3 linked regions of the Prochlorococcus marinus str. MIT 9313 genome follow. The protein of the gene in region 1 interacts with the protein of each later gene in a pairwise test. Links are inferred from orthologs where the notes say so. Each region holds a gene or a part of one and is shown in the gene's direction. Other genes may lie near its edges.

Region 1 (3,103 bases):
TAGAAAGGCGGCGCCGGTTGCGCCAACAACGCCGCCGAGAGCAACTGATCTACCTCTGGCGAATGTTGACATTCATCTCTATTGCAGCAGGCCTGGGATGGGTACTACTCAGCCAAGGATGGAGCCTCAACAACGCCAAGCAAATCCATGTGCAAGGCAGCCGCAACATCCAAACAAACACCGTGATCAAGGCCGGTGCGCTCCACTTCCCCCAGCCACTTCTTGGTTTCAATCCCAAAGAACTAGAGCAGACCCTGCTGCGCAAACTGCCGCTCAACTCGGTCGTCGTGCAAAGGCGCCTACTCCCTCCAGGAATAGATGTGGCTCTTCAAGAACGAAAACCCGTTGCTTATGCACTACGAAAACGCGCCTATGGCCAAGAGCAGGGCATGGTCGACAGCACTGCGATGTGGATACCACTCAACGTGGCAAAACAAGGCGAGCGTCCCTCTACAAACTTGACTGTAGAAGGCTGGACGGCCAGCAAACGGCAAGCCATTTCCCAGGTACTGGAGCAACGAAATCAGCTTGGTAGCCCCCTAGAGCGAATCCTCGTGGCTCCTGATGGAGAGCTCAGCCTGCAAACCAAGACCCTTGGCCTGATTCAGCTAGGCAGCAATAGCACCCTGCTGAAGGAGCAACTAGAAACTGTGGCCCAATTGAGCAAAACCCTGCCGTCAAGTTTTCGCCATAAAACAGGCACAACAATCGACATGAGCGATCCCTCCAAACCGGAACTGCAAATGCCCCAACCTTCTAAGTGAGGTCAATCGTCCTGCAAGGCATGCCAAGCAAAAGCAATGACAGATGACCTGAAATCGCCAAATGTCCGTTACAGAGATGGCGCAAAAAATCAACTGTGTTGAAACTTTCAGCGAAAAGCTCCCACACAGACATAATGCATCAACACCTCAATGGTTCGACATCGACAATGGAGATGGCGATCAAAAACATGTCCATGTCCACCTCCATGGAGACCGCAGGGATCCTTCCCAGCCAATCAGCTCGCATTGAAGTAATTGGCGTCGGCGGAGGCGGCAGCAATGCCGTCAACCGCATGATTCTCAGTGACCTCGATGGTGTGAACTATCGGGTCATGAATACGGACGCTCAGGCCCTGCTTCAGTCTGCAGCCAGTAACCGCGTGCAGCTGGGTCAGACCCTTACGAGAGGGTTAGGAGCTGGCGGTAATCCCAGCATCGGCCAGAAGGCGGCGGAGGAATCTCGAGCAGAACTGCAACAAGCTCTGCAAGGAGTCGATCTCGTCTTCATCGCCGTTGGCATGGGTGGCGGAACCGGCACTGGTGCCGCTCCAGTGGTTGCCGAAGTTGCCAAGGAAAGCGGTGCGCTCACTGTGGGCATCGTCACCAAACCCTTTAGCTTTGAGGGACGTCGTCGCATGCGACAGGCCGCTGAAGGCATTGGCCGCCTGGCCGATCATGTGGATACCTTGATTGTGATCCCCAACGACCGCATTAAAGACGTCATCTCCGAAGCTCCGCTTCAAGAAGCCTTCCGAAGTGCAGATGACATCCTGCGTATGGGTGTTAAAGGTATCAGTGACATCATCACCTGCCCTGGCCTTGTCAATGTGGACTTCGCCGACGTGCGTTCGGTGATGACCGAAGCCGGCACGGCCCTGCTAGGGATTGGTGAAGGTTCAGGACGTTCCAGGGCGATAGAAGCAGCCCAGGCTGCCATCAGCAGTCCGCTACTGGAAGCGGCCCGCATCGACGGAGCCAAAGGTTGCGTCATCAACATCAGCGGCGGTCGCGACATGACCCTTGAGGACATGACCTCCGCATCGGAAGTGATCTACGACGTGGTCGATCCAGAAGCCAACATCATTGTTGGAGCTGTTGTAGACGAGAAACTCGAAGGTGAAGTTCACGTCACCGTGATCGCCACAGGCTTTGAAGGCAACCAGCCTTACCGGAGCGAACGCTCAATCAACAAGATTGCCTCTCAATCGATCTATAGCCAGCCTGAAGCCAACGAATCGGGCGCACGAATTCCAGAATTTCTGCGCAAGCGTCAACCTCGCAACGATAACGAGATCTAACCTTCATCCATGTGGGTGACCCGGAGTCCACGCCTGTCACGAGCATCCCGTGTGGCTGCTCCCTTCCGGTCCTGACCAGATTTAGGCGTCGCGGCCGCATGGGTCCGAGTCAACACGATGCTAGCAATGGACCCTCGAGGGCCTGGAGAAGCAGATGCGCCCCAGCGAATTAACTCAACTCAAGCAGGACGGGCGAGCGATCAGCATCCTCACAGCCTGGGATGGCATAAGTGCGGCCTTGGTTGAGGCCGCTGGAGCCGATGTGGTTCTAGTAGGAGACTCCCTAGCGATGGTGGCACTGTGCCATGCAACCACCCTGCCTGTGACAGTGGAGCAGATGCTCCACCACACCAAAGCGGTGGGGAGGGGTTTCACTCGCCCTCTGCCACAACAGCCCCTCGTCGTCTGCGACCTCCCATTCCTGAGCTACCAATGCGGAGAAGACAAGGCTGTAGCTGCAGCTGGAAGCCTGCTCAAGCACTCCTGTGCAGCCGCCGTGAAGCTAGAAGGAGCAGAGCCAGAGGTCCTAGCAGTCATTGAGCGTCTGGTGCGCATGGGGATCCCAGTCATGGGGCATTTGGGCCTCACTCCACAAGCAGTACATCAGCTCGGCTACCGCCGTCAGGCGGAGGACCCTCGCAGCCAAGCGCAAATGCTGCAACAAGCAAAACAACTTGAGCAAGCGGGCTGTTTCGCCCTGGTGGTCGAACATGTGCCGAGTTCCATCGCTCGTTGCCTGAGTCAACAACTCACCATCCCCGTGATCGGTATCGGCGCTGGCGAAGATTGCGATGGACAGGTAAGGGTCACCGCTGACCTGTTGGGACTGACTCCCAGCCAACCCCCCTTCAGTCAACCATTGATCCAAGGTCGCCAGCTGTGCGTAGAAGCCCTTCAAGGTTGGGTGAAGCAACTGCATCAGCAGGCAAAGACTGCCACCACAACAACATCTCCACCAGAACCTGATTGCTGATGGCCATCCCCTCGGGGTCACTGAGCTGCCAACGTCGTCCATGCAGCTCTAACCAGCCCCGATCCAAC
Region 2 (2,916 bases), 200 kb from region 1 along the record:
TGCCTGCAGGCATTGAATTGATGCCTTTCGCACCTTTCCTGATCTGGACAACAGCAGGCAGCCTGATTTGGACTTTGCTACTCACCCTGGCTGGGTTGGGGCTTGGGGAGGGTTACAGCAATGTGGAGTTGTGGATAGATCCTGTCTCCAAGGTTGTAAAGGGGGCCCTGGTTATTGCGGTGTTGGCTGCCGTGGTGTGGCTGGGCCTGCGCATTTGGCGCAGGCGTCATCACACTCATTGATCAATGAGTCTTAAAAGGGGACTTCCTCTTCACTTGGGCCGTCCCCAAATCCCCCTCCGCCAAAGTTGCTCGCTTCTGCATCACGTTTTGAACCTAGAAGCTCTAGACGGTCCACCCGCACAACAGGCTTGGTTCGCTCTTCTCCGGTGTTGCGATCGGTCCAGCGGTCCAGTTTGAAGCTACCGATGATACCCAGCAGAGATCCTTTTTTGACATAATCCGCGGCGACTTGAGCCTGTTTGCCCCAGATCTCTAGGTTGAACCAGTCTGGTTCATCGTCGCGACTGCGACGGTTCACGGCCATGGTGAGGTTGGCGACAACCGTTCCCGATTCGAAGTAGCGAACTTCTGGATCACGGCCTGCTCGGCCGACGAGTGTGACGGAATTTACGCTCATGAATGAAACCTATTTGTTTGAGTTTGGTCAATGATGCGCCACGGTTTAAGTGGCTGCTTATAAGGAGTTCCACCCTCATCGCTGGGTGTAACAAGCTGCATTGGCTACGCCACCTATGATTCGCCGACTTGAGTCCAGCGCTTGTGTTTTTTCGTCGCTTTCAATTGTCACGCGACATCGGCATTGATCTTGGTACTGCCAATACCCTGATTTACGTTTCAGGCAAAGGGATTGTGCTTCAGGAGCCTTCTGTCGTAGCCCTGGACTTGGAGAACGGTGTGCCTCTGGCGGTGGGTGACGATGCCAAGTTGATGCTTGGCCGCACCCCTGGCAATATTCGTGCCGTGCGTCCACTGCGCGATGGCGTGATCGCCGATTTCGATGCAGCTGAGCAGATGCTGAAGACCTTTATTCAGAAGGGTAATGAAGGTCGAGGCATTGTCGCTCCTCGCTTGGTGGTGGGTATCCCGAGTGGAGTGACCGGTGTCGAACGGCGTGCCGTCCGGGAGGCAGGCATGGCAGGAGCTCGGGAAGTTCATCTGATTGATGAGCCTGTTGCAGCCGCCATTGGAGCTGGTCTTCCTGTTACTGAGCCGATTGGAACGATGATCGTTGATATAGGAGGAGGCACAACCGAGGTGGCGGTGCTCAGCTTGGGAGGAACTGTGTTGAGTGAGTCGGTTCGAGTGGCCGGTGATGAAATTAGTGATGCCATTGGGGTTTATTTGAAGAAGGTTCACAACCTTGTCGTCGGCGAGCGCACGGCCGAGGAGATCAAGATCCGCATTGGCTCGGCTTTCCCCAATCACGAGTTTGATCAGCAGGCCATGGATGTGCGTGGTCTGCATCTGCTCTCCGGTCTGCCACGTTCGATCAATTTGCAGGCTGGAGACTTGCGGGAGGCGATAGCAGAACCCCTCAACGTGATTGTGGAGGCCGTGAAGCGGACCCTTGAGCGCACACCACCAGAATTAGCTGCTGACATTGTTGACCGTGGCATCATGCTTGCGGGTGGAGGAGCCTTGGTGCGCGGGATAAGCGATTTAATTAGCCATGAGACAGGCATCTTTACTCATGTTGCAGAGGATCCCTTGTTGTGTGTGGTCAATGGTTGTGGTCAGGTCCTCGAGGATTACAAGCGACTTCGCAGGGTGCTTGATACTCCGGAATTCACTCGCTCTTCAATGACGGCCTGAATCGATGGGGGTTTCCCCTTGGCAGGCATCTTTCCGTTGGAGGCGTTGGCGTGGAGGTTTGCCTTGGCTGTTGTTAGTGGCAGCGCTTGGTTTGGTGCGTTGGAGTAAAGGCGCCGGTTTTGCCGATGCTTATGCCCTTCTTAGTCGGCCGTTTTGGCCTGGATCAGCCCAGCGAGAATGGATCCAGTCTGGTATTCAGCTCGAGCAGCAGAGCAAACTTCGGTTGCTTGAGCAGGACAATCAACGACTTCGCGGGTTGCTTGCTCTTGGTCAGGCCTCAGGATCTGGGCGCATTTCCGCGGCTGTGATTTCCCGTACCCCGAAGGGGTGGTGGCAGCAACTGGAACTGGGCAAGGGGCGATTGCATGGCATTGCTCAGGGTGATGCTGTGATGGGGCCAGGAGGATTACTGGGGAGAATTCAAAGTGTCACCCCTGCCACTGCACGTGTTCAACTGCTCACTGCGCCAGGTAGTCGGGTTGGAGTTTGGATACCGCGAACCAAGCGTCATGGACTCTTGGTTGGTGTGGGTACGAGTAGGCCTCAGTTGGAGTTTCTCGATAAGAATCCCTATGCAGTGCCAGGTGATCTTGTCAGCATCTCGCCTGCCAGCACATTGTTGCCCGCCAGCCTGCCTGTAGGGGTGATTCAGAAAGTGGATGACCGCGCAGTTCCGGCTCCTCGTGCAGCTGTGCAGTTAATCGCTGCACCAGAAGCCATCGATTGGGTGCAGGTGCAGATTCGCTGATGGCGCGCCTTCATCAGCAACCGATTTGCTTGGCTTCAAGCCTCTTCGTGCCTTGGCTGACCCTCGCTTCACCGACCTGGGTGAGTCTTTCTGGGGTGGGTCCGTGCTGGGCGGTGTTGTGGTTGTTGCCTTGGGCCCTTGTTGATGGACCTGTCTCTGGACTCACTGCTGGCCTTTGTCTTGGCTTGGTATTGGATGGCCTTAACCTTGGTGGTGCGAGTCAACTGCCGGCGTTGATGGCGCTTGGATGGTGGTGGGGGCGGCTAGGCAGGCGTGCTCCACCGATTCAGGGCAGTTTCAATCTCGGATTATTGGCATGGATAGGTACAGCTC
Region 3 (2,979 bases), 1.2 Mb from region 1 along the record:
AGGATGCTGGTGATACCACTTTGCTGCCAGGGGAGTTGATCGAATTGCGTCAGGTGGAGGACACCAATCAGGCTATGGCGATCACTGGTGGAGCCCCTTCTGAGTTCACACCTGTTCTGCTGGGAATTACGAAGGCGTCTCTGAACACCGACAGCTTCATCTCGGCGGCTTCTTTCCAAGAGACCACACGAGTGCTCACTGAAGCCGCAATCGAGGGTAAGAGCGATTGGCTACGTGGTCTCAAAGAGAATGTGATCATCGGTCGGTTGATTCCCGCCGGCACTGGCTTCAGTGGCTTCCAGGAAGAGTTGCGAGCCGAGGCGGGGCCTCATCCGGACATCCTCGCCGAGGACCCTGCTGGCTATCGCCGAATGCAGAACTTGCGTCCGGATTACACCGTGGACATGCCTGCAGCTCCTGCGGCCAGTTCGACTGCTGTGTTGGCTGACCCCAGTGACGCTGATTTGGAGGCCACACGCAGTCGTCATGGGATCGATCCAGCGGCTAGCAACTTCGCTGCTTTTGTTCGTCCTACTGGTGAGAATGAACTCGAGGAGGAACAGCTGCCAGATCCATCCGCTCTCGAGGGTCTTCAGCAGGAGGGGCTGCTCACTGAGGAGTGAGCAGCCCCTCCTGAATGTTCGTTTCTGCTTTGTAAACGCTTGATTGAGGCCTTCATCCATGCTTGAGCCCACCATCATTCCGCAACGGCGAAAGCCTCGTTATGGCTTTCACAGCCATAACGAGAAGCTCAATGGACGTATGGCGATGCTTGGCTTTATTGCCTTAATGGTGGTGGAGGCAACACTCGGGCATGGTTTGTTGATCTGGTGAGTTCTACCCATCTGCCTGGCGGCAATCAGGCGTTACTGGGTTGTAGTGCTACTGAACTAGAGGGCTGGGCTGTGGCAGAAGGCCAGCCAGCCTTCCGGGGCCGTCAGTTGCATGAATGGCTCTATGCCAAGGGAGCCAGAAGTTTTGAGGCGATCACAGTGTTGCCAAAGTCATGGCGCCTCTCGTTGCAACAGCGAGGCATCACGATTGGGCGGTTGTTGGAGGTGAACCGGGCTGTTGCGGTGGATGACACGACCAAGTTGCTGCTGGCAACGGTTGATGGCGAAACCATTGAGAGTGTAGGCATCCCAACCCAGCAACGTCTCACAGTGTGCTTATCCAGTCAGGTGGGCTGTCCAATGGCTTGTCGCTTCTGTGCTAGCGGGAAGGGAGGGCTGCAACGATCGCTGGCCACACATGAGATTGTTGATCAGGTGTTGAGCTTGCGCGAGGCGATGGATCGCCGTCCTTCCCACGTTGTCTTCATGGGTATGGGTGAGCCTTTGCTCAACATTGAAGCGGTCTTGGCGGCGATTCGTTGCCTGAATATTGATCTAGGTATTGCTCAGCGTCGTATCACTGTGAGCACCGTGGGTGTCCCCCATACGCTGCCCCATCTGGCAGAGCTGGCGATGAAACGTCTAGGTCGCGCCCAGTTCACCCTGGCCGTGAGTCTGCATGCCCCCAATCAAGAGTTGCGTGAACGTTTGATACCTACCGCTTGCGCTTACCCCTTCGAGACTCTGCTTCAAGACTGTCGCCATTATTTGGCAGTGACTGGTCGACGGGTGACTTTTGAGTACATCCTGCTTGGAGCACTTAATGATCAGCCTCAGCATGCAGAAGAACTAGCGGATCGGGTTAGGGGCTTCCAGAGTCATGTGAATCTGATTGCCTACAACCCCATCGACGATGAGGGTTTTCAACGTCCTAATCCAGAGACGATTGAGGCCTTTCGGCGTGTATTGGAGCAGCGTGGGGTGGCAGTGAGTTTGCGTGCAAGTCGAGGGCTGGATCAGAATGCCGCCTGTGGTCAGCTCCGCCGCCAGCACGCTGCCACCGGCTGAGATGGACTAGCTGAGTCACACTGCGATCAACCGCCTAAGGATATGGCTGCCATTGATTGGATGATCCTCGTTGGTTATCTCGCCATCACTCTCGTGATTGGACTTTGGTTGTCTCGTCGCAATCGAAGTGAGGATGATTACTTTGTTGCGGGACGTCGACTCAGTGGTTGGTTGGCTGGGGCTTCGATGGCCGCAACGACATTTTCGATTGATACCCCTCTTTATGTAGCCGGTCTGGTTGGCACACGAGGATTGGCCGGCAATTGGGAATGGTGGAGCTTCGGCCTGGCGCATGTCGCCATGGCAGTTGTCTTTGCTCCGCTCTGGCGACGGAGTGGGGTGCTGACCGATGCTGCATTCACCGAGCTGCGTTATGGCGGAGCGCCTGCTGCCTGGCTGCGTGGGATTAAAGCATTTTTGCTCGCACTGCCGGTGAATTGCATCGGTATCGGCTATGCCTTCCTGGCCATGCGCAAGGTCGTAGAAGCCCTGGGCATCGTGTCTGGCAGCCCTGTGGAAGTGCTTGGCGGCACCCCTGACACTGTTGTGCTGTTGGCAGTCGTGGCTGTGATGGTGCTTGTTTACACCGTTGCTGGGGGCCTCTGGGCTGTCGTGATCACCGATTTCGTGCAGTTGCTGTTGGCTCTTTTGGGAGCGGTTGCGGTGGCGTGGGCCGCCGTTCATGCAGCCGGAGGGATGGACGCCATGCTCGATCAACTGAGGGGGTTAGAGCGACCTGAACTGCTGGCGATTGTGCCTTGGCAATGGAATGGTGATGGCTTTGATTGGATTGGTGGCGCCGAGATCAGTGTGGCCACATTCCTGTCTTATCTCACTGTCCAATGGTGGAGTTTCCGTCGCAGTGACGGTGGTGGTGAGTTCATTCAGCGAATGTTGGCCACGCGGGACGAGCGTCAGGCTCAACTGGCTGGCTGGGTGTTTCTGGTGGTCAACTATCTGGTGCGCAGTTGGTTGTGGGTTTTGGTTGCTCTTGCCGCTTTAGTGCTCTTGCCAGCTCAGGCCGACTGGGAACTCAGTTACCCAACCTTGGCTGTGACCTACCTACCGCCAGTGGTGC

The links.
Region 2: the proteins of ftsZ (region 1) and AKG35_RS00710 interact in binary tests that used the Escherichia coli proteins (3 or more experiments, as listed by UniProt). The link is inferred for Prochlorococcus marinus str. MIT 9313 from one-to-one orthologs.
Region 3: the proteins of ftsZ (region 1) and rlmN interact in binary tests that used the Escherichia coli proteins (3 or more experiments, as listed by UniProt). The link is inferred for Prochlorococcus marinus str. MIT 9313 from one-to-one orthologs.

What each region holds. Positions count from the first base shown.
Region 1 is NC_005071.1:364,351-367,453, reverse strand. What follows is about bases 60-3,007. They hold ftsZ (cell division protein FtsZ), read left to right. Parts: upstream 60-952; coding sequence 953-2,062; downstream 2,063-3,007. Other genes in these bases: panB (3-methyl-2-oxobutanoate hydroxymethyltransferase), read left to right, coding at 2,217-3,007; AKG35_RS01710 (cell division protein FtsQ/DivIB), read left to right, coding at 60-764. Outside these bases: more of AKG35_RS01710, read left to right, coding at 1-59; more of panB, read left to right, coding at 3,008-3,035. UniProt on the Escherichia coli protein: Essential cell division protein that forms a contractile ring structure (Z ring) at the future cell division site. The regulation of the ring assembly controls the timing and the location of cell division.
Region 2 is NC_005071.1:160,704-163,619, forward strand. The notes cover bases 48-2,808. They hold AKG35_RS00710 (rod shape-determining protein), read left to right. Parts: upstream 48-782; coding sequence 783-1,835; downstream 1,836-2,808. Other genes in these bases: AKG35_RS00700 (DedA family protein), read left to right, coding at 48-242; AKG35_RS00705 (single-stranded DNA-binding protein), read right to left, coding at 253-639; mreC (rod shape-determining protein MreC), read left to right, coding at 1,840-2,583; AKG35_RS00720 (hypothetical protein), read left to right, coding at 2,583-2,808. Also shown: more of AKG35_RS00700, read left to right, coding at 1-47; more of AKG35_RS00720, read left to right, coding at 2,809-2,916. UniProt on the Escherichia coli protein: Forms membrane-associated dynamic filaments that are essential for cell shape determination. Acts by regulating cell wall synthesis and cell elongation, and thus cell shape.
Region 3 is NC_005071.1:1,584,776-1,587,754, reverse strand. The notes cover bases 42-2,865. They hold rlmN (23S rRNA (adenine(2503)-C(2))-methyltransferase RlmN), read left to right. Parts: upstream 42-830; coding sequence 831-1,901; downstream 1,902-2,865. Other genes in these bases: AKG35_RS08005 (sodium:solute symporter family protein), read left to right, coding at 1,944-2,865; AKG35_RS08015 (high light inducible protein), read left to right, coding at 682-834; AKG35_RS08020 (DNA-directed RNA polymerase subunit beta'), read left to right, coding at 42-623. Also shown: more of AKG35_RS08020, read left to right, coding at 1-41; more of AKG35_RS08005, read left to right, coding at 2,866-2,979.